Regions from separate parts of the Bacillus sp. TCT6 genome, predicted to be linked through region 3. Evidence: riboswitches for the same ligand, from Rfam matches in the RefSeq annotation. Region 3 holds a riboswitch; each other region holds the start of a gene.
The links. Region 3 has a riboswitch for thiamine pyrophosphate ahead of thiM (hydroxyethylthiazole kinase). Riboswitches for the same ligand answer to the same signal wherever they lie in the genome.
Positions count from the first base shown of each region.

Region 1: another riboswitch for thiamine pyrophosphate. It lies ahead of tenA (thiaminase II); the one in region 3 lies ahead of thiM (hydroxyethylthiazole kinase).
Region 2: another riboswitch for thiamine pyrophosphate. It lies ahead of thiT (energy-coupled thiamine transporter ThiT); the one in region 3 lies ahead of thiM (hydroxyethylthiazole kinase).
Region 4: another riboswitch for thiamine pyrophosphate. It lies ahead of tenA (thiaminase II); the one in region 3 lies ahead of thiM (hydroxyethylthiazole kinase).

Region 1 covers NZ_JBVYHX010000001.1:483,124-490,810, reverse strand. The annotation lists gene tenI (thiazole tautomerase TenI) at 1-587, opposite strand, end outside; gene AC0ONG_RS02350 (ABC transporter substrate-binding protein) at 598-1,599, opposite strand; gene AC0ONG_RS02345 (ABC transporter permease) at 1,596-2,348, opposite strand; gene AC0ONG_RS02340 (ABC transporter ATP-binding protein) at 2,348-3,097, opposite strand; gene tenA (thiaminase II) at 3,066-3,761, opposite strand; TPP riboswitch at 3,847-3,950, opposite strand; TPP riboswitch at 4,011-4,122, opposite strand; gene AC0ONG_RS02330 (SH3 domain-containing protein) at 4,392-5,546, shown strand; gene AC0ONG_RS02325 (hypothetical protein) at 5,552-5,890, shown strand; gene AC0ONG_RS02320 (DUF3965 domain-containing protein) at 6,131-7,282, opposite strand; gene AC0ONG_RS02315 (CBS domain-containing protein) at 7,604-7,687, opposite strand, start outside.
Region 2 covers NZ_JBVYHX010000001.1:4,455,038-4,462,724, reverse strand. The annotation lists gene AC0ONG_RS22890 (hypothetical protein) at 1-113, shown strand, start outside; gene AC0ONG_RS22885 (hypothetical protein) at 296-628, shown strand; gene AC0ONG_RS22880 (LPXTG cell wall anchor domain-containing protein) at 807-1,298, shown strand; gene AC0ONG_RS22875 (class D sortase) at 1,388-2,008, shown strand; gene AC0ONG_RS22870 (response regulator transcription factor) at 2,048-2,740, shown strand; gene AC0ONG_RS22865 (sensor histidine kinase) at 2,737-4,587, shown strand; gene thiT (energy-coupled thiamine transporter ThiT) at 4,796-5,467, opposite strand; TPP riboswitch at 5,553-5,654, opposite strand; gene AC0ONG_RS22855 (FeoA family protein) at 5,849-6,076, shown strand; gene feoB (ferrous iron transport protein B) at 6,073-7,687, shown strand, end outside.
Region 3 covers NZ_JBVYHX010000001.1:154,222-161,908, reverse strand. The annotation lists gene AC0ONG_RS00705 (anaerobic C4-dicarboxylate transporter family protein) at 1-13, shown strand, start outside; gene thiE (thiamine phosphate synthase) at 129-797, opposite strand; gene thiM (hydroxyethylthiazole kinase) at 803-1,612, opposite strand; TPP riboswitch at 1,685-1,797, opposite strand; gene topB (DNA topoisomerase III) at 1,989-4,178, shown strand; gene AC0ONG_RS00685 (YhgE/Pip domain-containing protein) at 4,217-7,078, opposite strand; gene AC0ONG_RS00680 (endonuclease/exonuclease/phosphatase family protein) at 7,384-7,687, opposite strand, start outside.
Region 4 covers NZ_JBVYHX010000001.1:2,270,274-2,277,960, forward strand. The annotation lists gene AC0ONG_RS11480 (lipoprotein BA_5634 family protein) at 1-120, shown strand, start outside; gene AC0ONG_RS11485 (DUF3914 domain-containing protein) at 198-539, opposite strand; gene AC0ONG_RS11490 (esterase/lipase family protein) at 816-2,057, shown strand; gene AC0ONG_RS11495 (homoserine dehydrogenase) at 2,145-3,170, shown strand; gene pdxR (MocR-like pyridoxine biosynthesis transcription factor PdxR) at 3,260-4,708, shown strand; gene AC0ONG_RS11505 (D-alanine--D-alanine ligase) at 4,713-5,627, shown strand; TPP riboswitch at 5,701-5,806, shown strand; gene tenA (thiaminase II) at 5,934-6,623, shown strand; gene AC0ONG_RS11515 (DUF3937 domain-containing protein) at 7,021-7,284, shown strand.

The DNA of each region.
Region 1 (7,687 bases), 330 kb from region 3:
TCCTTATAAGACTTCGCTTTGCTATACGGGTTACTACTACTTACAATTCCAGACATAACTGCTATACCACTTACACCGTTAGTAAGAACATCCACTGTGTTTTCTGGGGTAATTCCTCCAATTGCTGTAATCGGTATAGATAAACACCTTGCAATGTCTGAAATTTCTTCAAGCCCTCTCGCTGGCACACCTTTTTTACAATCTGTCGGAAATACATGGCCATAAACGAGTGAATCCGCTCCATTTTTAAAAGCTACTATTGCTTCATCTAGCGAATGCACAGAATAACCGACATGCAAATACGAAAACTTTTCTTTCACTGACTTTACATCTGTACTTCGATATCCTAGTTGAACACGAGGAATATTTAATAAAATGGCGATATCAATTCGATCGTTTATGACAATTTTAGAAGCCGGAAAGCCCTCCATTAATAGACTTTCCACACCTTCATATAATTCCTTCGTACTCTTCTCACGCTCACGAATATGCAAATAATCAATCTCACTCTCAATTTGCATCGCTACATTCACTAACTCTTCGAATGGCATATGGCCATTTGAGATTACGTGGAGCTCATTTTTCATATTCATTCGCCTACTTTAAAATATTTTCGAATAGTTCATCGGCTGGGACGGTTTCTTTCGTCATTCCTTTGTCTTTCAGCCATTTATTTTGTTTTTCCCATGATTCTTTTGAATCTGATAAAAATGGCTCATCTTTCGTTTCCATCTTCTCTAATAAAATTTTCATACTTTCTTTTTCAACTTCTGGCACAAGCGGGAAGTTTTCTTTTTCTTGATGATTTAATAAAATATTTAATGCTTCATCTGGATTTTTCTTCATGAAATCATAGCCTTTTTTCGTACCACGTAAGAAGGCTTGCAACGCTTCTTTATCTTTTTTCAACGTTTTATCACCTGTTACAAATACAAGCTCATGATAATTCGGTACACCATAATCTGCTGGATTAAAGTACGCTGGTTCATGACCTTCATGACGCATAACAGGTACTTCATGGTTAATGTATGCCCCTGTTACCGCATCCACTTTTTTCGTAATTAATGCTGGTACTAAATCAAAGCCAACATCGACTACTTTCACTGTATCTGGATTACCACCAGCTTCTTTTACCATCGTTTTTAAATACATCTCACTTAAAGGTGTTCCAGAATAGCCAACTGTTTTCCCCTCTAAATCTTTTGGCGATTGAATGCCTGCTGATTTCAGCGATACAACATGATTTAATGGTGAACGTACGACAGCTCCAATTGATTTTACTGGAATTTGTTCATTTGCTTTTGCCATGACAACATCTGGCTGATAATATAAACCAACCGTTACTTTTCCTGCAGCTGCTAAAGTTAATGGATCAGTCGGATTAGAAGGGAATTTTATATTCACCTTTACTCCTTCTTCTTTAAAATAGCCTTTTTCAATTGCTGCATAAATAAAGCTATGTACCGCATTTGGGTACCAATCAAGCATGACCGTTATTTCTTTTTCCTTTTTACCCTTATCTGACGCTGAGTTACTAGAACATCCAGCAATCATTGCAACTAATAATGTCAACACAAAGATGCTTTTTAAAAATTTCATGAATACTTCCTCCAACTAATAAATTTCTTTTCTAATACTGAGATAAGTATGACGAAGAAAATAGCTAATAATGATAACAATACAATAGGTGCAAATACGCCAGCTCCATCTAACTGCGTCATCATTCTCTTACTGAAATATCCAAGCCCAGCTTGTGCACCGAGCCATTCTCCAATTGCTGCTCCGATAACACTAAGCGGAACTGCAATTTTTAAAGCTGAGAAAAAATAAGGAAGAGCAGATGGCAACTTTAATTTAAGAAAAACATCTTTTTTCGTTGCCCCATACGTAACTAATAGCTCCTCCCATTCTTTTTTCGTACTGCGTAGTCCATCATACGTATTGACCGCAATTGGGAAAAACGTAATTAAAACTGTGACAACAACCTTACTCCAAATTGTGTATCCAAACCATAAAACAAATAGCGGAGCAAGCGCAGTAATCGGAATCGTTTGTGAAGCAACTAATAATGGATAAAATGCTCTCTCCATCCATGTACTCACATTCATTAACATCGCTAGCCCTACACCTAATACGATAGAGATAACAACACCTATTAAAACGACGTATAACGTTGCAGGTAAATGAACTGTAAATAATATGTCTTTTAGTTTCCATATCTTCATTACAATCGCAGAAGGTGACGATAAAATGTACATCTCATCTACAATTCTTGCTCCTATTTCCCACACAGCTAGTAAAGTACTAAAAAGTGTAATAGCAGGAACTAATTCTTTCAATCGGTTCATCACACAAGTACCTGCCTTTGTAACATACTAAGAAGCTCATCTTTCAGCGCTAATACTTCCGGTTTATATAAATCTTTTCGTGTTCTGTTATGATCAAGCGGTACAGTCCGCTCAGTCAAAGTCGTTATCGGCTGCTGTTCCACTACTAAAACTCGGTTTGAAAGAAATAACGCTTCTTCAACATCATGAGTAATGAATAAAATTGTTTTTTCCCACTCTTGCCATTGTTCAAACAACCATTCTTGCAAAGAGGTCTTCGTTAAAGCATCCAATGCACTAAATGGTTCATCTAACAGCAATATTTCCCCGCCTGTTAATAAAGTTCGAATAAAAGATACACGTTGTCTCATACCACCAGATAAATCTTTCGGATATTTTTTCTCATACCCTTGCAAACCAAATTTATGTAACAGTTCCTTTGCCTTTACTTGTGCTTCTTTCTTCTGTACACCTTGGCACTCTAGCGGCAGGGCAGCATTCTCAATAATTGTTCTCCACGGCAAAAGCATATCTTTTTGCGGCATATATCCTACAGGATGGTGCTTTGTTTCTGTCAGTTCTATCTGTCCAGTACTTACCTTTTCTAGACCTGTAATAAGGCGAAATAAAGTACTTTTCCCACATCCACTCGGTCCGATAATACTGACAAACTCTTTCTCATGTATAGAAGCATTTAATTCATGGATGATTGGTTTCTCATCATAATGAAAAGAAACATTATGAAACTGTAGTATGTTCTTGCTCCTCAAATCCCCACATCTCCTTACGATAGGACATATCCCAGAATAAATATTCAAATCGACTGGAATATAAGAAAATCTCCTCTAATCTTTCTAGTTCTGTCTCAGACTTTCCAACTGCCATTTCATTTAATAAATCTATTAACCAAATACACAGATTACCGTATTCTTCCGAACTATATCCTTGAATCCACTCACCAAAAAACTCATGATCTCTTGCTCCAGGAATATCATTTAAACGCTTTCCAATTTCCCAATAGCTCCACATACATGGAAGAAGCGCTGCTATTAATTCCGCAAGTGTGCCATTTTGAGATACAGACATCATGTAATTTGTATAAGCTAAATTTTTAGCAGATGGTTTCGCAGACTCTATCTCCTCTATAGAAATTCCAAGTCTTTTTGCATATTGTTTATGGATTGTCATTTCGCCATTTAATATTCCATCAATTTGTTCAGCGAACTTTCCCATTACTTGTGGATTCGTTGCTTTTACAACACCAATCGCATATAACTTTGCATAATCTAGCAGATATAAATAGTCTTGAATAATATAATACTGGAATTTATCTTTTTCTAACGTGCCATCTCCCATACCCACTACAAACGGATGATTATGACTCATCTCCCAAACCGGTTGCACAGTTTCTAATAATCTATCGCAAAATTTCATTTCTCTATCCCCTTTCAATATATGTATCTAAATAAAAAACCACTTCTATATATAAGAAGTGGTTACAGCAAATAAAGTTATACATTTATTCGATGTTCCACTTCCCTTCGCTAGTATTACCTAGATCAGGTGTTGTAAGGGTTAAGGATTATTCCTCTCTCAGCAAATCAAGCACCCCTAGTGGTTTCAATATGAAATTTTTAAATAAAAAAGCCCCGTTTCTATACGCAAAGAAACGGGGACTCATTGTTAGTGTCCGAATTGCTTCCCTACGCTAGCATAATCTAGATCAGGTAATAAAAAGGATCAAAGGCTTACGGCCTACTCTCAGCTGGCAACACCAGCTCTCCTAGCAAACTATAAAATTATCACTGTCAGTATAACACCCTAATAAGACATCATCAACTTTTTTAATTTTCTTAATTATTAACAGAATATCAAAGTTATACAATACATACATTCTATTTTAGAAAATAAAACCCCAATTAATTGCATAAGAAGGAATCATTATCCTCAAAAAATTTATTTTTATATTGATTTCATATTACATTTATGTGAATACACCCACTATATTATATCTTTATACTATAATAAAATTACAACTATACAACTAGAGGAGGTCTCTATTCCATGAATATGAAAGCTACTGCTTTAACAGCAACTACTGTAGCGATTGCTTCTTTACTTCCTTCTATGGGTGAAACAAATGTACAAAAAGCAAACGCTGAACAATTATCTAATATTAAAACTGGGTATGTCAAAGTCGATCAAGTAGCATTACATACAGAAGATAACGTAAAAAGCACATCAATTGATACAATTCGCTTTAATACAAAAGTGAACATCCTTGAAACAACTAATGAGTGGTATAAAGTATCTGTTCATAATAAAGTAGGTTATGTACAAAAAGATGCTATTTTACTAAAAAACAAACTTCATTCTAATGATCAATACATCGTTAATGCTAATGCATTAAACGTTCGCTCTGAACCTAATTTAGAATCTTCCATTTTAGATGTATTACCAAATGGCAAGTTTATTACCGTTCAAGAAGATCAAGGCGAATGGTATAAAATATCGCATAATGGCCAAACAGGTTACGTACAAAAAGCATTCATCTCTAATGGTTCACAACCCTTAGTAAAAGGAATCACCGTTCAAAATAATACAAAATATACTGTTGCAACACCTAATCTAAATGTACGTAGCAACGCTAGTACAAGTAGCGCTCTACTCGGTTCATTACAAAACGGTACACAAGTACAAGTAGTAGAAACTGTAGGAACTTGGTATAAAATTCGTTTTGGCACAGGATACGGGTATGTAGCAAAACACTATGTAGTACAAAATCAACCACAAGCTAAAACAGATCAACCTTCATCAATTCCAGCTGCTTTCAAATTCCCTGCTCAAGGAAGAATTAGCTCAACCTTTGATATACGCTGGGAACAAATGCATTATGGTATAGATATTGCCGCTCCAGGAAACGTCTCTATCCAAGCTGCTGCTGCAGGTAAAGTTGTGAAATCTTATTATTCAGCTAGCTATGGCAATGTTGTTTTCATTGCGCATCAAATCAATGGGAAATTATATACAACTGTTTATGCTCATATGAAGGATCGCACTGTACAAGCTGGTGATCAAGTACAAACTGGACAATTAATAGGTCATATGGGAAACACAGGTCATTCATACGGGCAACATCTTCATTTTGAATTACATAATGGAGAATGGAATTTTGAAAAAACAAATGCAGTAAATCCACTGCCATATTTAGTTAGGTAAATTGTATGCCACGCAATATACCTCTTATAATTGAATACGTAGCCTTTTTAGGTTTAATCTGTTGTTTAATCATTTACAATACAAACATTGTATTTTTATCTATTATTATTGCTTTTGTTGCATTAGAAATTATGATGGAATCATTTCAAGTGCAACTAAAACAAAAAATTGCCCATATTTATAATGCTATTTTTCTTTTGAGTGCTCTCATAACAAATATAATTAGTAATGGCTTTTATTTATCTACTGTATTTCCAGTATTCTTTATGGCTGTTTTATTATTTGTAGCTAGATATATTAATGTCCCTTATAAACAAAAACAAGAACAAGAACACGAAGCTTAGAAAGAGGAGACACTGTGTACCAATCTTTCAAAGATACTCCAATAAAATACATATTGAATTTGTATAAGAAAGCCAATACTTTTTTTGGTATACAAGGAAGTTATACTGCACAACTTCTCCTATATGGAATGTTGTTTCTTGTCTTAATCATTTTCTCCTTGTTTTACTAACAAAAAAGGATCTCACATAAACTGGAGATCCTTTTTAATTTATATTAATTTTTCATATCGAAAATATTGTTTATCCACAAGCATATTTTTCATAAATAAAGCTCAGATTATATTTTTTCTCTAAGCTCATTCGTTGTTCATCATCGCACCAATAGAAAAGAATATCATGAATCGTTGCATAACGCTTATTTTTAAGAAATAGCCTAAAGAATGATGGTAAACAATCATGTAATTGTATAAATATATAATTGCGTAGTGTTTCTTCTTTATATTCAATGCCCTTACAAATATACAGTAATTCTTCACAATAATATGCATGCTGTGGAACTTGTATCATTTCGAAAAATGGCACATAAGATAGTAGCTTTCCAATAAAATGACCATATCGATCCATTACTCCTATCGTCATATGCTCCATCATTTCTTTCATCACATATAAATAATCATCTACATGCGTTGTCTTTAATGGGTCTAAGCGATCGGAAATTTGAGATAATACAGCTCTTTGACATGCTAAAACTGCCTGACTAGGTCCATAATATGATAGGAAATCTGTACACTTACGATATTTCCGTAATAAATCATGTGTATACAAATCATATACAAAAGTATTACAATACATTGCTAAACTCATCATATCACTATTTAATTGCTCTTTTGATAATGATTTCGCTCTCTTGCACATATAAAAGAATGTAAATTCCAATACTTCTTTATGAGATAATAAATGTTTACAATCGGTTATACACTTCTCATTAAATTTAACTCTATCCCAAATTTCAATATCCCTATCTGTCAATTCACCTATACGATATTTAATAATTAAATAATTTAAAGCAACTGATTGCGTCAAAAGATCCCATGTTTCATATTCCAATGAAGTATGAACAAACTCAGCTAATCCTTGCGCTATCATAAAATCATTTGCCTCTTCATACCAACCAATCTCTTGGCATAAGCGAAGAATACGCACTAAAGTTGGAATTTCATCTTTATGAAACTGCGGTAATTTCTTTGCTTTATTCATGCCATATACGATAAATGCCGCTAAATTTTCTTCTTTATAAAATTCTTTCTCTTTCCATACTAATATAGTTCGTTCTTTCCCCTCACCTTTTGGGTGACAAGGTACAAGCAAAGAAAATAATTCAGCGAAATTATTTGGTTCTATATATGTATCTGTAACCAAATTCCAATTTGGATCGCCCTGTACAGCCTTCATATAATTCCCCTTCCCTTTTCATCTATGTAGGAAATATTAATTTATTATCGCACCACTAAAAATTAATATTGTTATATTCAAAATCTATCATAATACTTATATCTATCAGTATATCATCTTTTCTCTTATTAAAAATTAAGAATAACAAATTTTAAAAAAATGTCGAAATTATTAACCGTATCCTTATTATATAATGTCTCAGATACATCACGCTAACATATTAGTTTAATCCATATATGCTAGAATAATGCATCTGAACTTTATATATAATTTAGCTCTTTATGAGTGACCATTAAACTCTCGGTTAATTAAAGTTTCAATTTACTCTGTACGCTCTGAGATTTCGCTCAAGGCAAATCCAGCTTGATCATCTGCTGATTCCCTTATAGCTAAATCTCCTAGTGC
Region 2 (7,687 bases), 4.3 Mb from region 3:
GTATTTCATTAATTGGAATGACTTTAGTGTTAGGAGCAATTTCGCACGGTATGATGTCGCAGCTAAAAGAAGCTGGACTTGATGATATGAGAAATCATATAGATAAAAAGTAAGAAACCTTCATTATATAGAGTGAAGGTTTTTTGTTTCTTACAAAAATGTAAGGTAGTTGTAAGGCAAATCGATAGTTGCATAATAGCATTTTGGATAAACTATGGGTGTAAGGTAAAAGGCAAGCATATTTTAGGTAAATTAAGTTTTAGGCACTCTATATGTGAAAAAGGAGTAGGAGGGCATGGAGAAACGTTGGACGACCTTTTCTTTTTTAGCGACTAGTAATACCGTAATGCTAGATGGAAAAATGGATTTTTTGCACTTGTTTGATCGTGAAGATGATCATTCTTCTTCTAAATTTACAATGAAATGGAATAAATGGAGCGAAAGTTGTAGGTTTGAAGAAGAGGCCCCTAACGAAGAGCAAAAGATTATTTTGACAAACCCTATTAAAGCGTGGGTTGTTCAACGTCGTAAGTGTAACGTCAAAAATCACTTCAAGAAAACTGAGCCGAGACAATTAGTTATCGCTCCGGCCCGTTCTACTTCCAAATCGCGCGAAAGTAACATGTAAATATTGAGACACACACCCGAAAAAAACATCGTATATATTGCGATGTTTTTTTCTTTTTCTACAATGAAATCTTTAAATGAATTATATTTCATCTGCATCTTATATTTATATCTCTTGCTTATTCTAGTAATACATCCGATGCGAGTTGATGTGAATAAAATATAAGGAGAGAATGAAGATGAAAAAGAGACTATTACCAATTTGTGCAATGGCACTTTTAACAGTAGGATATTCTTCAGTAGCGAGTGCTTCAACAGGAACATTGACAAAGGAAGAAGCAGCGCAAATGCAGCAAGATAAAGCTAAAAAAGAAGAAGCAATTAAGGAACAGCAAAAAAGTGAAATAGAGAAAAAGGAAGCGGCACAAGTACAAGAAAAAAATGATATGGCTAAAGAAGAGGAAGCAATAAAAGCTGAGAAAAAAAGTGAAGAAGAGAAAAAGAGAATAGCGCAAGAACAGTTAAAAAACGATATGGCCAAAAAAGAAGTAGCTATAGAAGCTGGGCAAAAGAATGAAGTAGCTAAAAAAGAAGTAGCCAAGCCAGTTGTACAAGGTGAAAAATTGCCAAACACGGCATCAAATAACGTGGTAATGATGGGATTAAGTGCAGCCCTTGTAGCACTAGGTACATTATTTGGTTTGAATCGTCGCAGTAAGTTTAAAGCGTAAATAAAATATTGTCCTATAAAGAATGGGATAATTTCATATATTAAAAATGGTAGGTTACTCCTACCATTTTTGGCATGGAGGGATGAAACATGAAGTTACTCAATTATATCGGTATCATATTGATGGCTATAGGGCTATTCATGGGATCCTATTACGCTGTGGAATGGTATAAAGGAAAGAGCTCTGCCGGGCAATTAACAGCAGAAGAAATAAAGAGCCTTAAAAATATACAAGATACTCAACTTTCTCATGAAACACCTGTAACCACTCAAGTGCCTTCTTCTCAAACAGAACATAAAGAAGGAGAAAAGGTAGCGATGTTAAACATACCGAAAATAAAGAAGAAGTTTTCTATATATTGGGGAGCGGATGATACGACTCTGAAAAAAGGAGTTGGTATGTTTGTTAGTGATTTAACGACAACTCCATCTGGAGGGGGACATACTGTACTGAGTGGACATCGAGATACTGTATTTACAGATTTAGGAGAGTTGAAAGAAAAGGATACCCTTGTTTTAGAGTATGATAATAAAACGTACACATATGAAATTCAAAAGACATGGATTACTCATGCGGATGATCGTAATGTTATTATAAAAAAAGAAGAACCGATATTAACACTGACAACTTGTTATCCATTTGATTATATAGGGGATGCACCAGATAGATATATTATCGAGGCGAAGTTAACTGGCAGTTATTCAAAATGAAATTATAGTTTCTGAAAGCAGGAGGGGGATATATAAGTTATGTCAAAAAACATTTTAATTGTTGAAGATGAAGATATATTACGTGAAATATTAAAAGATTATTTTTTAAGTGAACAATATGTAGTGTTTGAAGCGAGGGACGGGAAAGAGGCTTTAGTTGTATTTGAAGAAGAAGAAGAAGTTGATTTAGTTATTTTAGATATTATGTTGCCAGAACTCGATGGATGGTCTGTTTGCCGAAGAATTAGGAAGACGTCCGAGGTGCCTATTATTATGCTGACGGCGCGCGTAGATGAAGATGATACGTTACTTGGTTTTGAACTTGGGGCAGATGACTATGTGACGAAGCCGTATAGTCCACCCATTCTATTAGCAAGAGCGAAACGATTATTAGAAAGTAGAAAGGCATCGAAGAAACCTTTAGAGAATGAAGATGATACGTTATCGATTCATGGCATCCAAGTTCATTTTCCGTCACGTACTGTTACTGTTGATGAGGCAGATGTTAGTTTAACGCATACGGAGTTTGAAATATTAGTGTATTTCATGAAAAACCAAGGAATTGTACTAACAAGGGAACAATTAATTTCAAGAATTTGGGGATATGAATTTGCTGGTGATGATCGAACGGTTAATAGTCATATTCGTAATTTAAGAAATAAATTAGGAGAGAAGGCAAAGTACATTACAACTGTAGTACGAACAGGTTATAAATTTGAGGGAAATGTATGAAGAAAGGAATTGTACTAAAATTATTTACTCTTACAACAGCATTATGTATGTTGATTTTAGCGACGATATTTATTGGACAAACGATATTTTTTAAACAATATTATGCGAATCGAAAAGTGGAAGATATTAAAGTGAATTTAAATTCCTTTGAGAAGAATTATCTAAACTACACAGGAAATGCAGAAGGAATTCAGAAACTTGAGCAAGACTTTTTTAGGGAAAATAATACGTGGATTACGACACTAGATCAGAATGGGAATTTAAAACATGTGGATGATTTTTATTTTGAGGTAACGATAGATCGTAGGCAACAAAAGAGCTTTGGACAACAACTATTCAAGATACCCTTATACAATCTCGTCAATATAGAGGAGATTGATAATAAATCATTAGAGCAGTTTTTAGGACAAGAGATTTATTTTTCTGGAGTGAGAAAAGAAGATAGTTTTATTCCATTCTCTTTTTCTTTATCTAAGCAGAATTTAAGTGGATCTAATAAACCGTTAGAAAAAGCATTTCAGGAGAAAATAAAATTAGATGAGGAGAAAAAGAGAGCGGCTGGGGAGCAACTTGCTAAGGAAAAGAAACCAGCCGTACAGGAAGAAGCTGCTCAGGAATTAGGCGTTTACATAGGAGGACGTGTTACAAAAGTACAGTTACCAGATGTAAACGGTCCTGTGAATCCAATTTATAAAAATAGCATATTTTTAGATAATATTAAGGGTTTTCAAACCGATTTATTATTAAAAGAAAGCAATAAAATACGATATACAACACAAACAATAGATTATGAAAAGAATGATATAAAATATAAATTATTAGTTAAGCCAATAAAAGAAAAAGACGGATCAGTAGCATATATATATGCAATGGCTTCTTTACAGCCTGTAGATGAAGCTGTACAAATGGTGCAAGATTATTACATATACATCATTGCATTTGTAGTCGTTCTTATTTTTTTAGCTTCGTTTTATTATTCAAAGCAAATTGCCAAACCGTTATTAAAAATAAATGATACGACGAAGAAAATAGCGCATTTAGATTTTACAGAAAAAATACCGATTACTTCAAAAGATGAAATTGGTGATTTATCGAAAAATATTAATATACTTTCTAACAAATTAAATTCTCATATCGGACAGCTTGAACAAGATATTGAAAAGGAAAGAAAGTTAGAAAATACACGGAAAGAATTCATTTCTGGTGTTTCGCATGAATTGAAAACACCGCTGAGTATTATGAAAAGTTGTATTTCCATTTTAAAAGACGGGGTAGCTGAGCATAAAAAAGAGTATTATTTTCAGGCGATGGAGAGAGAAGTAGACAAAATGGATACTTTAATTTTGGATATGCTTGAGTTAGCTAAATTTGAATCTGGTACATATAAAATGAAAAAGTCTTCGTTTTATATTGATACAGTAATTGAAGATATATGTGAACATCTATCTGTGGAAATAGAGAAAAAAGAACTTCATGTCCATAAAAATATACGTTCATTTGAAGTGATTGCAAATCAAGGCCGAATTGAACAAGTCATTGTGAACTTCATTACGAATGCAATACGTTATACACCAAATAAAGAGGATATTATTATTTCGACAATAGATGATAAAGATCGTATAAAAGTGTGCATTGAAAATAAAGGTACTCACATTGAAGAAGAACAATTAGATAAAATTTGGGATCGCTTTTATCGCGTGGATGCAGCTCGGCAGCGTTCACAAGGTGGGACGGGACTTGGGCTTGCTATTTCTAAAAATATTTTAGAATTACACGATGCTGAATATGGAGTAAAGAATACAGGAGACGGTGTATTATTTTACTTTTACTTACCGAAAAAAGCGTAGATAATGCATGCTACGCTTTTTTTAATTTATTTTCATACTATCTTTACCTAATCTTTATTTTTAAACGATATAATCTGGTTAGAAAACGAGGTTATGTAAGGAGTCGATGAACCGTGCATAGCAATTGGCTAAGTATAATGGTATTTATTTTCTTTTGTGCATTTATTGTATTTTTAATTGATATTACGATATGAAAAAAGAGCGCTCATTAAGCGCCCTTTTTTTGTGTATTCATTTGATAAGCACTGATGCTTTTGAATAAACGTGGTGAAGTGATAAATAAAAATATAAGTAAAACGGTACATAGAATATAGGAACCAATCATTGTACTACCGTTAAATATTAAAGAATATAGAACTGCTGATTGTCCTTTTGGTGCATATTGTCCCCAGAAAATGATACCAGCGATAAAGTGACAGAAGTAACGAGCTAGACTACCGATAAAAGTAGCGACGATAATATATCCAATTACTTTCTTCCCTTGGTTTGGTTTTGATGAAGGTTTGTCTTTACGGCTACCTAAGTTTGATTGTTCTTCGTTATTTTCATTGGATGTTAAAAGCGCCTTTTGAATTGGACGATAGAATAAACCAGCAAACCCAATGAATGCGAAAGCAATGAAGTATTCAATTAATACTTGAATTGGTGTTACGATAATGGCATCGCCTACAACAATTTGTAATAATCCCCAAATTAAGCCTCCTAAGAAAGCCATTTTGAAACCCCAGCGATAAGCGATAATAAAAATAGGAATCATTGCAAAAGATATAGAACCGCCTGTAGCTGATATTTTTATTGAAAGTGGTAAAATGTCGATGACCATGGCGAAGGCTGCAAGAATAGCAGATTCAATCATCGCTTGTAAATTGGTGTTACGCATGTTGTCTCCCCCTAAATCCAAGTTGTACAAAAAAGAATAGATATCATAGGAGGATACGAAATACGTAAATGAAAAGAGGTATGTATTTCGGACGTTTGCACAATCCCTGCGTTAGCATTAACTAACAGGTTCGAAGGGTCGGAACGAAGTGTTCCCTCTCAGCGGCATGGCTCCCCCAGTGATAACGAGATTCTTTATTTGTTATTGTTTATTGTAAGCGAAATGGATGGGAATGGCAAACGAATCTGTTATGACAATTATTGAAATAGAATTGTAGCGAAATGTTAATAAATATGAAGCAAAAGGGTATAGTACAAGAGAAATAGAGTGTGCTATAATTCTTCTGAAAATAATTATCATTCTCTTCGGAGGGGGAAGGTTATGAGCTTAGTAGATATTAAAATCGGTGAGAAAGTGCTAGTGAAAAGTGTTCAGTCTTTAGATTATTTACTAAAGAGAAGATTGGCTGCTTTCGGTCTTTCTGAAGGAAGCGAACTTCGTATGAAGCAAAAGGCGATGTTCAAAGGTCCTTGTACATTGGAGTGTCGTGGACAGTTAATTAGTATTCGTCATTGTGACGCGAAAATGATAAAGGTGGAATTAGCGTGAATAAGGTTGCTTTGCTAGGGAATCCAAATACAGGAAAGACATCATTATTTAATGCACTTACTGGTTCTTATGAATACGTAGGAAACTGGAGCGGTGTAACAGTAGAAAAAAAGGTTGGTAAATTAAAAGATAGACAAGGAACATTAATTGATTTACCAGGTGTTTATGATTTAAATCCAGTTTCACGTGATGAAGGTGTTGTAACAAACTTTCTATTAACAGAAGAATTTCAGCATATGTTAAATATTGTGGATTCTTCGCAGTTTGAACGAAATATGCATTTAACGTTGCAGTTGCTCGAATTTGGCAAGCCAGTTTCAATTGGTCTAAATATGGTTGATGTGGCGAAGCAAAGAGGAATTGTGATCGATGTAAAACGTTTATCCGAATTATTAGGCGTAACAGTCGTTCCTGTCGTTGCAAGAAGTGGAAAAGGTTGTGAAGAACTACTTGCGACCCTTAAAGAAAATGACAAAAACGAGAAAAAACCATTCATTATTTCATATGGTGTACAAATGGATGAAGGAATTGAAGAGGTAATTTCTCTTTTAGAGAAAGCGAATTACGAGCATCCGAGATGGTTAGCACTTCAATTTTTAAGCAATAACGAAGTAGTAGAAAAAGAAATAAAAGCATTACCAATTTATAAGGAACTTGTAGCCATTCGATCTCGCCTAGAGGGAAAACTTGATTGTACGTTGGAAGAGCACATTTACAAAACTCGTGAAGCGTATATTGAAAAGTTAAAAACAAATGTTATGAAGCATGAGAAAGAAGGGAAAATTCCTTTTTCGGAAAAAATTGATAGACTAATTACGCATAAAATTTTAGGACTTCCAATCTTTTTAGCAGTTATGTTTTTTATTTTTCAGGTTACGTTTACGTGGATTGGGACACCTTTATCGGATATGTTAGATGAGTTTTTTGGTGGCCAGCTTACGGATTGGGTGACGGTTGGACTTACAAGTATTGGAGCTTCTCATTTTATTCAAGCGCTCGTTACAGAAGGTATTATTGCCGGTGTTGGTGCTGTATTAGTATTCGTACCACAAATCTTTGCACTATTCTTTTTCATTTCATTATTAGAAGACTCAGGATATATGGCGCGAATTGCAGTTGTTATGGATCGAATTATGGAGTTCTTCGGTTTAAACGGAAAAGCGTTTATTCCGATGATTATCGGTTTTGGATGTAACGTTCCAGGTATTATGGCAGCGAGAACGATTGAACAAGAAAAAGAACGTTTACTTACAGTTCTTGTAACACCATTTATGTCTTGTTCGGCACGTTTGCCTGTATACGCATTATTTGCGGGCGTATTCTTCCCTCATAGTCAGGCAACTGTTGTATTTTCTTTATATGTTGCAGGTATTGTTCTTGCATTACTAGTTACAAAAATTATGTCTCTTACAATTTTAAAAGCGGAAAAGTCTATTTTCGTAATTGAACTACCTCCTTACCGCGTGCCACAAGCGAAAACGTTATGGCTAAGCACGTGGGAGAAAGGGAAAGGATTTGTTCGTAAAGCAGGTACATTCATCTTTGGTGGTTCTGTTGTCATTTGGTTATTAAACTATGCAGGTCCATCAGGATTTGGTGTTGATATGGGAG
Region 3 (7,687 bases):
TATTATGTTTTAAAGAAAAAGCACAAACCCTTATTTAAAAAGGTTTGTGCTTTTTTAATAAGGGTTTGTTTAAATTTTTTGGGCAGTCTACTTCTCGATGTAGCACTTAAAATACTACATGTCCTTTTCTACAAACTTCTCTTTACTTCTTCAGCTAATTTTCTCGTACTTTCATACGCAGATTCAGCTAAACTAATTGCTGAAATAACTGAAACACCGTCCGCACCCGCTTCTATAACTGCCGCTGTATTTTCAATTGTAATCCCACCAATACCAACGATTGGCACTGTAATTCCTTGTTCTCTAAAATAAGCTAATCCTTTCGTTCCTTGAACCGCTTTCGTATCTTTTTTCGTACTCGTTGGGAAAATAGGTCCAACACCTAAATAATCTGCTCCATTTTCGATTGCAAAGCGTGCTTCTTCAATTGTATGAGCAGATACGCCGATAATTTTATCTCCCATTTTTTCACGAACAGATGTAATCCCTTCATCATTTTGTCCTACATGAACACCATCTGCATCTAATTCAATGGCTAATTCTACATCATCATTTACAATGAAAGGAACACTATATTCCTTACAAAGCGTCTGCAATTCTTTTGCAAAGCGCACTCTATCTCCTCCGATTAAAGAACCTTCCCCCTTCTCGCGAAACTGAAAAAGTGTCACTCCACCATCTAACGCTTCTTTCAATACAGCTAAAGGATCCCTCGTGCAGTTATTACTTCCCATAATAAAATACACTTGTAATAACTTAGACATTTTCTTTGTTTCAATGCGCATCGTATGTTTCATCCCCCTTACTCTAACTCCTCAATCTTCCCATACTTCTCAATATCAGCTGAAGTTGTATTCGCTAATTGATTTAAAAATTCAATTTGGAAACTACCTGGCCCTTTTTCTACTGTTTTAACAGCTGCCAGTTCCGCAGCTACACCATAAAACGTTAATGCGGCTACTACTGCTTTTACATAATCTTTTTCTACTGCTACAAATGCTCCTATTACCGAAGTTAGTAAACACCCTGTTCCCGTAACCTTTGTTAAAATAGGATGACCATTTCGAATAAGAACAGTTCGCTCTCCATCTGTAACAACATCTTCTTTTCCAGTAATGACAGCAACTGTATTTAGTTCATCTGCTGCCTGCCTTGCAATACTTACAACATTGCCATTTCCAGTACCAGCGTCTACCCCTTTAATTTCCCATTTCTCATTAATAACGTTTGCTATTTCAGCCGCATTGCCGCGGATAATTGCTAAATCTATTTCGGCTGGAATATGTCTCGCAACTTCTGTTCGATACGAAGTTGCTCCTGCACCAACTGGATCAAATAGTACTGGCACATTGTTCACATTTGCTGATTTACCAGCAAGTAACATCGCTTCTACTTCCTCAGGACGAAGTGTTCCCATATTTAATACTAACGCTCCAGCAATGCTAGCCATTTCTGCTACTTCTTCTTTTGCATACGCCATTACAGGCGATGCCCCAAGTGCCAACAAACCGTTAGCAGTAAAATTTGTTACAACAACATTTGTAATATTATGAACGAGCGGATTAGATTCTCTCACCAAATCCACTACTTTACTAATTTCTTTCATATTCATCCTTTTCATCTCCTAACTATAATGATGGGAGATACACAAAAAGGCACTTCGCGCGTACGCAAAGTGCCTGAACATGTGCTTTTACACTCTCCCTACGCTGGCATTATCCAACAGGTTCAAATGGTCAATGACGGACTAGTAGCCATACTCTCAGTTTGTATCCACAAACTCCCATGTGTTTCTTATTCATCTACTTCAAAGTCTACTCTTATTCTAGTAAAATAACAAGTTCTTTACTTTTCTATATAAAGTGAAACTTTAATCAGTCAGGATTTTGTTCATTCCACTAAAAACAGCTCAAATATGAAGCGAAACTGAATCTCAAGAAGATGTATGCTATATTTAACTTATGGAAATTTGAAAGGATGTTTTTAATATGTCAAAAAGCGTTGTAATCGCTGAAAAGCCTTCCGTTGCACGAGATATTGCTCGTGTACTGAAGTGTGATAAAAAAGGAAACGGCTATCTTGAGGGTAGTAAATATATTGTAACTTGGGCTTTAGGTCATCTCGTTACATTAGCAGATCCAGAAAGCTATGATGTGAAATATAAACAGTGGAATTTAGAAGATTTACCGATGCTACCAGAGCGTTTGAAATTAACGGTTATTAAACAAACTGGTAAACAGTTTAATGCTGTAAAGAGTCAGCTACTTAGAAAAGATGTAAATGAAATTATTGTAGCAACAGACGCTGGACGTGAAGGGGAATTAGTCGCACGCTGGATCATCGATAAAGTTAAGCTAAACAAACCAATCAAACGTTTATGGATTTCTTCTGTAACCGATAAAGCAATTAAAGATGGTTTTGCAAATTTAAAACCAGGTAAAGCCTATGACAATTTATACGCTTCAGCAGTTGCACGTTCAGAAGCTGACTGGTATATCGGTCTTAATGCAACTCGTGCTTTAACGACTCGCTTTAATGCTCAGTTAAATTGCGGTCGTGTACAAACGCCTACTGTCGCTATGATTGCTAGTCGTGAAGATGAAATCAAGAACTTCAAAGCACAAACTTACTACGGCATCGAAGCTCAAACGATGGAGAAACTCAAACTTACTTGGCAAGATGCAAATGGCAATAGCCGTAGTTTTAATAAAGAAAAAATTGATGGTATTGTAAAAGGTTTAGATAAACAACATGCTACTGTTGTGGAAATTGATAAAAAACAGAAGAAGTCATTCTCTCCTGGTCTTTACGATTTAACTGAATTACAACGTGATGCAAATAAAAAGTTCGGTTACTCTGCGAAAGAAACATTAAACATTATGCAGAAGTTATATGAACAACATAAAGTGCTAACGTACCCTCGTACAGATTCACGCTACATTTCATCTGATATCGTTGAAACACTTCCAGAACGTTTAAAAGCATGTGGCGTTGGAGAGTACCGTCCTTTAGCACATAAAGTATTACAAAAGCCTATCAAGGCTAATAAATCATTTGTTGATGATAGTAAAGTAAGCGATCATCATGCGATTATTCCAACAGAAGGATACGTTAACTTCTCAGCATTCACAGATAAAGAACGTAAAATTTATGATTTAGTTGTAAAACGTTTCTTAGCTGTTTTATTCCCAGCATTCGAATACGAGCAACTAACATTACGTACCAAAGTTGGTAGTGAAACGTTCATTGCACGCGGAAAAACAATTTTACATGCTGGTTGGAAGGAAGTATACGAAAATCGATTTGAAGACGATGATGTAACTGATGACGTAAAAGAGCAGCTTCTACCCCACATCGAAAAGGGCGATACATTAACTGTAAAGTTAATTATGCAAACATCAGGTCAAACGAAAGCACCTGCACGCTTTAATGAAGCAACTTTACTTTCAGCAATGGAGAATCCTACAAAATATATGGATACGCAAAATAAACAACTTGCTGATACGTTAAAATCGACTGGTGGATTAGGTACTGTAGCGACACGTGCAGATATTATCGACAAACTTTTCAACTCTTTCTTAATTGAAAAACGTGGTAAAGATATTCACATTACATCAAAAGGTCGTCAATTACTTGATTTAGTACCAGAAGAGTTAAAATCCCCTACACTAACTGGTGAATGGGAACAAAAACTTGAGGCTATCGCAAAAGGTAAGCTGAAAAAAGAAGTATTCATTTCTGAAATGAAGAACTATACGAAAGAAATTGTTTCTGAAATTAAATCGAGTGATAAAAAATATAAACATGACAACATTTCAACGAAGTCTTGTCCAGACTGCGGTAAACCAATGCTAGAAGTAAACGGCAAAAAGGGAAAAATGCTCGTATGCCAAGATCGTGAATGTGGTCATCGTAAAAATGTATCTCGTACAACAAACGCTCGCTGTCCGCAATGTAAGAAGAAACTAGAATTACGTGGTGAAGGTGCAGGTCAAATCTTTGCATGTAAATGTGGCTATCGCGAGAAATTATCAACATTCCAAGAGCGACGTAAAAAAGAATCTGGAAACAAAGCTGATAAACGTGACGTTCAAAAATATATGAAACAACAGAAAAAAGAAGAAGAACCATTAAACAACCCGTTCGCAGACGCATTAAAAAAACTAAAGTTCGATTAAACAAAAAGGTTCCTACCGCTCTCGGTAGGAACCTTTTCTTAATGAATGATTTTACTTCCTTTTGCATTCTCAACAAATTTTTCACTTGATTTGTTAATTGGTGTTTTCAGTAATAACGCAGCAACAATCATAACTACTACGAAAACACTTAACACAAGTAAATCTCGTGTTACGATATCCCAAAGCATTCCGCCAACTGTTTCACGAATTGCACTAATTGCATACGTGAACGGTAAGAACGGATAAATTGCTTGGAAGAACGCTGGTGTCATTTGAATTGGGAATGTTCCGCCCGATCCTGCTACTTGCAGTACAAGTAAAATGATCGCCATCGATTTCCCAACGTTTCCGAAAATAGAAACGAGTGAGTATACGATACAAACGAAGACTCCACCAATAAATAAACTAAATAACACAAACCAGAACTTATCGACTACGTACGTACCGAGTAAGAATATATCTCCCATCGATACGATAAACGCTTGTGAAAGACCTATCGTTAAGAATGTTAATAAACGTCCGAAGTAAATTTCATGGCTCTTATAATTCGCGCCCTCTTCGTGTACTTCTACCGTTAATAATGAAACCATTAATAATGCGCCTACCCATAATGCAAGCACTGTATAGAATGGTGACATCGCTGAACCGTAGTTCGGCATCGCAAATAATTTATTTTCTTTTAAATTTACTGGATTCGCAAAGTAATCACTTTGCTTCTCAACATCGTTTTTCAATAAGCGTATGATGTCTTTTAAATCCTCTTCAGATTCAAAATCACGAATTTTATTTGCTAAATCTTTAATCTTTTTCTCAGTCTCCGGCATTTCAGCTTTAATGTCTACTAATTTCTTTCTACCGTCTACCAAGCCTTTTGATGAATCTTCTAGTAACTTTTTAACATCTGGAAGCTTTTTGTCTGCATCGTTTAAAATTTGAGTTGTATTTTTCGACATCTCTTTTGTACGAGCAATTGCTGTATTGAAGTTAGGTACAATCTCTGAATCATACGTCGATAATACATCTGTTAATTGAGCTGATCCGCCCTTCGCAGCATTGTTAATACTTTCAATTACATCTTTTGTAGGTTTCTGTCCATTGTTAAGAAGTGTAATCCCCTTATTCGTTGCATCTACACCTTTTTGCAGACTACTTTTCGCTTTATTTAATTTTGCGATTCCATTATTAAGGTTTTTATCACTATTTACATCCGCTAAAACCTTATTTGTACTTTCTAGAACTGGAATCATATCATCAATTAAACCGATTCCAGATTGGAATTGACCATTTAAGCTTTTCAAGGCTTCCTTCGAACCTTCTAAACCATTAATACCTTTGTTTTGTACATCCTCTAGTGCTTTTTGGACACTAGATTTAGTACTTTCTAGACCATTTTTCGCTTTATCATAATCAGCTTTTGCATTATCGTATATTTCATTCGCATTAGCTTTAGCTTGATCTACTGTGCTAACTGCTTTTTTATAATCTGCTACAAACGTTTCATTATAATCTTTTTCAGCTTGATCAATTAATGCATTTGCTGCATCTAATTTTTGATTTGCTACATCTGTTACATCTTTCTTTACTTCTTGTCCTGTACCGATAACATTTACAATATCTTTAATACCGTTGTTTGCATTTTCCATACCACTTTTCAGCTTAGTTAGGCGATCCACTCGCCCTTGGAAAAAGCTTTTTCCAAAATCAGTCGTCGCTGAGTTTTGAAGTTCAGTAAATACATTAATAAGATACGAAATACCTTCTGTACGAGCTTGCAATTGATTTGATACTGCATTTAAATCTTTCTTTGCTTGTTCTGGATCAAACTGACCATTTTGCAATCCATTTAAAACACTTTTCCCATAAGCTGTTCCTGCACGTGATGAGCTTAAAACATTATTTACTGTTTGATTAATATTTTGCGCTATACTTTTATATCCGTCATTATTCAACTTAGAAAGGTCCGGTCTTGCAGGGAATTCAGGTAATCCATTCATTCCAGAGAAATCAGGAATATTTAAATCCACACCTGGATTCATTAAAAAGTTAGTAAATACAGCTGCACTATCCATAACGCCTTTTGCTACTACTAAATCATTTCTTATCGTTCCTGGAGCGTTTTTTAATGTTTGATCTTGTCTTGCAAAGAACTTATCTAAATTCGCCAATGCTTCCTGCCCATCATTTATTACACTCTCTACAACAGGTAAATCTTTTTGCGCCACTTTCACAATATCTTCTGCTCGAGTCGCATCATCTAACGCCTTATCCATGAGTGTATTCATTTCTGGGAACTGCGCTTCTAACTTAAATACAAGATCTTTTACTTTTTCGATACTTGGTAAGTTTGTTTCTAAATCGATTCCAAGGTCATTGAAAATTTTAAAAATCTCACCGTTTGCTGTTTTAACAAAGTTTTTACTAATTTCTTCTGTAATACCTGATGCACCTTTTGCTGTAATCTTCGGTGCGATCGCGTTTACTTTTTCATTCACATAGTAATCCAGTTCTGGTTTTTTCGGATTTTCATCCAGAACAGTTGCGATTTTTTCAGAGAAGTCTTTTGGAATCGTAATACTTGCATAATAATCCCCACGCTCAACTCCGTAAATTGCTTGTTTTTCATCTACAAATTTCCAGCCAAGATTTTTGTTTTTCTTAAGGGAGTCTACAATCTCTTTCCCGATATTAATATCTTTCCCTCTTAAATTAGAACCTGCATCTTGGTTAGAAACTGCAATGGGAACCTCTTTTGTATTTCCATACGGATCCCAAGAAGCTTTAATGTTAAACCATGCATATAACGATGGTAAAATCATTAATCCTAAAACAATAACAATTGCAGCCCAATGTTTGGCTACATTCCGTAAATCTGTCTTATAAATACGCCAAATCTGTTTCATAGAAGTTATCACCTAATTATATATTTTTCCTTCTTTAGAAAATGATACATGCATTTTGCAATTATATCACTTTCTACATCGTGTATTAACCAAAAACGTACTATTTTTTCCCATTAACTTTCACTTACTTCATTATATAACGAAGTGAGTCAAAGTATGAATACAAAATGACCAAATCGGTTTTACATTCAATAATAACAAATATATATGAAATGTCATAAAAAATACAAGTATTTTCTCTTGGAAATACTTGTATTCCTAAAAAAAATCCTCACAGCTTTTATTCTCTGTGAGGATTTCTTCTATTATATATCCAATTGAACCTCTACACCGAAATGATCTGAAATTACATTTCTGTTTGTACCATTAAAAATAACTTTTGAAGAATGAACCTTTTTACTTTGGTTACACAATATTAGATCGATTCGCAAACTATGTTTATTTTCATCCCAACCAGCAATCTCGCCTTGGACAGTCGTTCCTTCATCCTTCTCTATTGCTAATTCATATGTGTCATACAACCCTTTTTGCATCATATACTCATAACCTTCGCCTTCCAAGCGAGCATTGTTATTAAAATCTCCCATTAAGAAGGCGAGCTTATTGCTA
Region 4 (7,687 bases), 2.1 Mb from region 3:
AAACCTAAAATGTCGACAGATAATACATTGGTTAATGAAAATGTTAAAGTAAAAAAACTAATTAAAGGTTTGGAAGGAAAAGTATCTTTCCAGTTTGTAACGATTGGAGAAAAATCATAAAAAAAGAGTTCGAGGTTGATAGAAACTTTATCACCCCCGAACTCTTTTTAGTTTGTAGACCAATCAAATATTATGCTTTACATTACTTCATTTAATCGAGTCTCGTTTGTTTCCTCAATCGCATTTGAATTTTGAACTGAATTATTTTGGGCTTCTTTTTCTTTACGAGCCTTTTGTAGCATTTCAAGGATTATCCATAAAGGAACACCTTTATCCTTTAACATCTTCCATAAATCTAATTCATTAAATTTATGCTCAGGCTGTTTCATTTCTTTTTCAGATGAACGAATATCAAACTTGATAGGATCATTTACTTTCTTACTTTCCAGTTTAGTAGAAGAGATAGTATTATGCTCAAGAGTAGATGGAGTTATTTTAGTAGGTTGAGATAATGTATGAATATTTGATCCGATTTGCATGCTTTTTCCTCCTTTTCAAGCAATGAGATTAGTTTTCTTATGGTTTTTAAATCTTTTTAACATGAGGAAACTATATCTAATTATAAATTCAAATAAACAGATTTACAAGTTGTATTGTAAAAAGTAAATGTTCACTTGAATTAATATTTATCAACAATTGTATATGTTTTCTATATATACAACGTATATAAAATACTTTACATTATGTTTAAGTTGTTAAAACATTCTGTTAATTTTTAGGAGAAAAATGTAAACGTTTTATTAGGGGGAGAAAGTATGGGGAAGTTATTTTTAAAAATATGTTTTTTCGCATTAGTGACCTTATGTTCATTCGCAGCGAAAATATCATATGCTGAAGAGAGGCAACCAAATAATTATCCTATCATATTGGTGAATGGATTTGCTGGATGGGGTAGAGAAGAAATGCTTGGCGTAAAGTATTGGGGTGGTGTTCATGATATACAGGAAGATTTGAAACGAAATGGTTATACGGTACATACCGCAGCTGTTGGACCTGTTTCTAGTAACTGGGATCGTGCATGTGAATTGTATGCGCAAATTAGCGGTGGCACAGTAGACTATGGTGCCTCGCATGCTGAGAAACATGGACATAATCGTTTTGGCAGAACTTATAGTGGTTTTACGCCGAATTGGAGTGAAACAAATAAAGTTCATTTAGTTGGGCATAGCATGGGTGGACAAACGATTAGAACATTAGTACAGCTATTAAAAGAAGGTAGTTTTGAAGAAAAGAATTATGCGAAAAATCACCCAGACACCAAAATATCACCACTATTTGAAGGTGGAAAATCATATGTTCATAGTGTTACAACATTAGCAACCCCTCACAACGGTACAACACTTGCGGATGGTAGTCTTCTGCTGCCGTTCGTTAAAGATTTACTCATTACAGCTGCGAGCTTTGGAGGAAACAATAATTTATCTTTATATGATTTTAAATTGGATCAATGGGGTATAAAGAAGATTGCTGGAGAGTCCTTTTTCCAATATAGTAATCGTATTCTAAATAGTTCACTTTGGAAAAATACAAAAGATATAAGTCAATGGGATTTAAGTACAGATGGTGCAAAGGAGTTAAATAATTGGGTAAAGACGCAACCGGATGTTTATTACTTATCTTATAGTGGACATGCATCACAAGCAGCACCTATTACAGGTTTACATTTGCCTCATATAACGATGAATAAAGTGTTGATGGGGAATGCATTTTTCTTAGGTTCTTATGCGAGATATGAAGAAAACCGTCCGTTAGTTGATACTTCTTGGTGGCAAAATGATGGTGTAGTAAATACCAATTCTATGATTGCACCAATTTCTAATGTTGCTGTAAATAATCATGAGTCATTACAGGTTGGAAAATGGAATCATATCGAAACGAAAGCGAATTGGGATCATCTCGACATGGTAGGATTAAGTGTTTCAGACTCGTTAGGTTTTTCTAGCATTCAAGAGTTTTATAGAACAATTGCTGAAAAGCTATCACGTTTACCGAAATAAGTAATAATAAAGCGCTCTCGATGGAATTCGAGAGCGCTTTATATTATATTGAAAGAGGGGTTTGGTAGAAAAATATGGGGGGATATTATGAAGATTCAAGTTGTATTATCAGGATACGGAACAGTAGGCAGAGAGTTTATAAAATTATTAAATGAAAAGTATTCATATATATATGAAACATATGGGATTCAATTAGTTGTAAGTGGCGTATTAGGAAGAAATATTGCAATACATAATGAAGACGGCTTATCTCTTCATCATTTATTGATGTATGGTGGCGGTACCGCTGCAATTGAAAAATATTTAGAGTATCATCCGAAGGAACGTGCAACAACTAGCATAAGTGGTACTGTATTGGTAGAATCAACAGTTACAAATCTTAAAGATGGAAATCCAGGGAAACAATATATGAAACAAGCGATTGAGAAACAGATGGATATAGTAGCAATTTCAAAAGGTGCACTCGTTACAAACTGGAGAGAAATAAATGAAGCAGCAAGAGGCGTAAATGTACGAATTCGATATAGCGGTGCAACAGCCGCTGCACTACCGACGCTAGATATCGGACAATTTAGTTTAGCCGGTTGCAGTATTGAAAAAATAGAAGGAATATTAAATGGAACAACTAATTATATTCTTACGAAAATGTATGAGGAAGATATGACATTTGAAGAAGCACTGAAAGAAGCGCAAAATAAAGGAATTGCTGAGACAAACCCTATATTAGATATAAGTGGTTCAGATAGTGCGTGTAAATTGTTACTTTTGACAAACAGCTTAATGGAAACAGAGAAAACACTTACTGATATACATATAAAAGGAATCGAGCACGTTACAAAACAGCAAATACAAAATGCTAAGGAACAACATAAAATTATTAAATTAATAGCATCAATATATAAGGATGAGGGTGGCAATGTGAATTTAAATGTTGAACCGTGCGAAATAGAAAAAGATCATCCGTTAGCAAAAGTAAATGGGACCGAAAAAGGAATTACGTTCTTTACAGATACGATGGGACAAGTTACTACAATTGGTGGGGCTTCTAATCCACGAGGCGCTGCAGCTGCAGCTTTAAAAGATGTAATTAACTTATATCGAAAAGACTTGTAAGACCGTACCGCCCTTTATAAAAAATACATATGTCGTGGACCTTTTGTGAATGAAATAAATATGCAAAAATGATTGCAGGGGGTAAGGAATTGTTTAAGGATTTTAAAGTTGTTAAAGATCGTCCCGTTTATATTCAATTGAAAGATTATTTGAAGAAGATGATTATGAAAGGGCACTTGCTCGGGAATCAAAAAATCCCATCAACAAGGGAACTAAGTGAATTACTAAGTGTGAGTAGAAACACTGTACTTGCTGCTTATGCAGATTTAGAGCAAGAAGGACTCATTTATGCAGTTAAAGGAAAAGGGAACTTTGTTGCGAAGGTAGATATATCTAACACTTCGTCTGTTGAAATAGATTGGAAAAATAAACTTAATACAGTGACCGCATTAGCGGATGAATTAGATTTAATGAAACATGGTGTTCGTTGGGAAAAGGGAATGATTGTTTTTAATAGTATAGCCCCGGATGAGAAGCTATTTGATGTTGAAAACTTCAAAAGAGCTTTTCTTACTCGTATGTCCATTGAAGGGGACATCGTATTGAACTACGGATATGCAAAGGGATATAAACCGTTAATGAATTATTTACTTCATTACATGGAAATGAAAGGTGTAGACATTTCGAATAAAGATATTCTAATTACAAATGGATTTACAGAAGGATTGGATATTGTACTTTCTTCTTTATCAAAAAAATCCGGTCGTGTCATTTGTGAGAATCCAACTCACCACGCTGCACTAAAGCTGTTCCGTTTACATGGACTTGAAGTTCATGGGATTGATATGAATGAGGATGGTATTGATACGAATGAAGTTGAAAAAAGCTTACGTGAAAAAGATTTTGATTTTGCTTATTTAATTCCTTCTTATCATAATCCAACCGGTATTGTTACGAGTTCAGAGAAAAGAACGGAATTGATGAGGTTATTCTCGAAATATAAGGTTCCTATTATAGAGGACGGATTTAATGAAGAATTACGTTATTCAGGTTCACATTTAGCTCCCTTATTAACTTTTGCTGGAGCTGGCAATAATGTGATTTATATTAGTAGCTTTTCAAAGGTACTTTTCCCTGGTTTACGTGTAGGTTGGATTATTGCAGATAAAGAGCTGATTCATTATTTAGAAAGCGTAAAAAGAGCAAGAACAATCCACACATCTACGTTAGATCAAGCGGTTCTATTTCAATATTTACATGAGGGATATTTTGAGAAATATTTAAAAAAGGCAAGATCGGTTTATAAGAAAAAATATGAGTTAGCTGTCGGCGCGTGTAATCAGTTCATTCCTTTCAAAAGAATGACTGGAGATGGTGGACTTCATTTATTTATAGAGCTAGAAGAGCATATGAATGCCCGCACACTTTTACAAAAGTGTTATGAGAAAGGCGTTACGTTTTCACCTGGAGATGTTTTTTACTCTGATGGAGAAGGGGCGAACACTTTCCGATTAGGGTTTTCGCGCTTGAAAGAAGAAGAAATAGTTCGGGGAATTAAAATAATTGGTGATACATTAAAAAATGAAATTTGGAGTTGAGAAAATGAAAATCGGTGTTATTATGGGCGGGGTATCGTCTGAAAAACAAGTTTCAATTATGACAGGGAATGAAATGATTGCTCATTTAGATAAAAATAAGTATGAAATAGTCCCAATTACATTAAATGAAAAAATGGATTTAATTGAAAAAGCGAAAGACATTGACTTTGCGTTGCTCGCATTACACGGGAAATATGGAGAAGATGGGACAGTTCAAGGAACACTGGAGAGTTTAGGGATTCCTTATAGCGGAAGTAATATGTTATCTAGTAGTATATGTATGGATAAGAATATTTCGAAAAAGATTTTACGTTATGAAGGTGTAGAAACACCAGATTGGATTGAACTTACAAAAATGGAGGATCTAAAGCTTGATGAGTTAGATAAGTTAGGATTTCCATTAGTGGTAAAACCAAACTCTGGCGGATCGAGTGTCGGGGTGAAAATCGTTTACAATAAAAATGAATTGATCTCAATGCTAGAAACTGTATTTGAATGGGATTCTGAAGTAGTAATTGAGAAGTATGTAAAAGGTGATGAAATTACATGTTCCATTCTGGATGGAAAACAGTTACCTATAGTTTCAATTCGACATGCAGCCGAGTTCTTTGACTACAATGCAAAATATGATGATACTAGTACAGTTGAGGAAGTTATCGAACTTCCAGCGGAAATTAATGAACGTGTAAATAAAGCGTCACTGGCTTGTTATAAAGCATTAAAATGTAGTGTTTATGCAAGAGTTGATATGATGGTGAAGGATGGAATTCCATATGTAATGGAAATTAATACATTACCAGGGATGACACAATCAAGTTTATTGCCAAAAAGTGCAGAAGCAGCGGGGATTAGTTATAGCAAACTATTAGATATGATTATTGAAACATCATTAAAAGTTAGAAAAGAAGAAGGGTTTTAAGGGGATTATATAACTAATTCTTTTGACAGTTTCACGAAGTATGCTATGATGAATACATTATAAAAACAAAATATTTATCCACTAGGGGGGCCTTTTATAGGCTGAGATCAAATGTGATTTTGAGACTCTTAGTACCTGATCTGGTTAATGCCAGCGTAGGGAAGTGGGAAAGACGTTGCTATTTAATGAGTAAATAAATACTGTCAATTTCACTTTCTTTACGCCTGTAAAGAAAGTTTTTTTATTTTACAGCTTTAATAATTGTGGATAAATACTTATATTTTATACATTATTGGAGGGATTTAAATGACTTTTTCACAATCATTACGTAAAGAAGTAGATTCAATTTGGGAAGCGAGTTTTAACCATCCTTTTGTAAAAAAACTTGGTGAAGGAACGTTAGATTTAGCTAGTTTTCGCTATTATGTGCTTCAAGATTCATATTATTTGAGTCATTTTGCTAGAGTACAAACTTTAGGAGCTGCAAAAGCTCTTGAATTAGAGACGACAGCTCGTATGGCACATCATGCTCAAAATACATATGAGGCCGAGTTATCTTTACATGAGAATTTTGCTAAAAAGCTAGGGATAACAAAAGAAGAAAAAGATAATTTTATTCCTGCGCCAACTGCATATGCGTATACTTCACATATGTATCGTGCTGCGTATGAAGGGCATTTAGGAGATATCATTGCAGCAATTTTACCTTGCTATTGGTTGTATTACGAAATTGGGGAACGTTTAAAAGAATGTCAGCCGGAAGAGCCAATTTATAACGAATGGATTTCTGCTTATGGATCTGATTGGTTCCGTATGCTAGTTGAAGAACAAATTATACGGTTAGATACTATTGCTGAAAAAGTAACAGAGGCAGACCGCAAGCGTATGAAACAGCATTTTATTATTAGCAGTCAATATGAATATTCATTTTGGGAAATGGCTTATACATTAGAAAAGTGGCCAGTGGATACAGACGTAAAAGACGTAATTGGATAAAGAATAGAAGTAATGTTAGAGATAGGTATGGATCATACCTATCTCTATATTTTTTCTTGTCAAATTTGCGTAAAGTCATTAGTGCTACGGATATGGTGAAATAGAATATCGATAATTTAGCTCATTTAATTGTCTACGCATTAACTGGATAAACTTCTGTCACATTTATTTTACAATTAAAGAACGTAAATGTTGGTGGTATGAAGTTAAATAAGAAAAGAAACCCGAGCTGTTAGCTGTAACGGAGTTGTTTTTTCTTTGCAGGAATTTCTAAGTTAACATGAAGTGCTGTTCATACAATATGCAAATTTGCATATTGTATTTTTTTGAGTTCTTTGTGTGTTAAAATCAAATATAGAGATATGGAAATATAAAGAAGCAAAAGCAGGAATATCCAATGAATTTTGAGAGGTGTTATATGTTTACAAATAAGAAATTAATTCGATTTGGTTTATCGTTGTTTGTATTTTTAGGGATAATTAATTTTACAATCAGCTATTTCCAAACATATCTTGAAACAGCAGCAGATATTAAATGGGTAATTCCAGAAATTTGGAAAACTATTTTACTAGATGTTCCTCAAGGTATACTTGTTCTTTTAGGCGCAATTGCATTATATGATTTCACAAAAGAGGCATCACAAAAAGACGCATCAATCTAAGTGTGTCTTTTTTCAATTAGAAATTTCATAGAGAGCTTTGCTGGAGAAATAGAATAAAAAGCCCTAATTAGGGCTTTTTTCTTTATAGGAATTTCTTAACCGTCATAGAAACCGGTTACTTAGAGGTGTTATAGCAAAGGCATTTACAGTACAAGAAAATCTAAGTGATATATGGAAATATATAGGATTTGTCCGCGTGATTATTGAGAAATTAATTGAGCTTAGTAAGTATGAAGATATGACGCTAGAATTTATATTTTATAATTTCTATTTATAAAAATGAGCCCATAGTAAAAATAGGTATATGAACAAGGTGCATCATCTAGTGATAAGTCATACTTTGTTGGTGTACGTATTGAACTTAGTTTATAGCGCTATTTCTACTTAGATGTAACGAACAGAA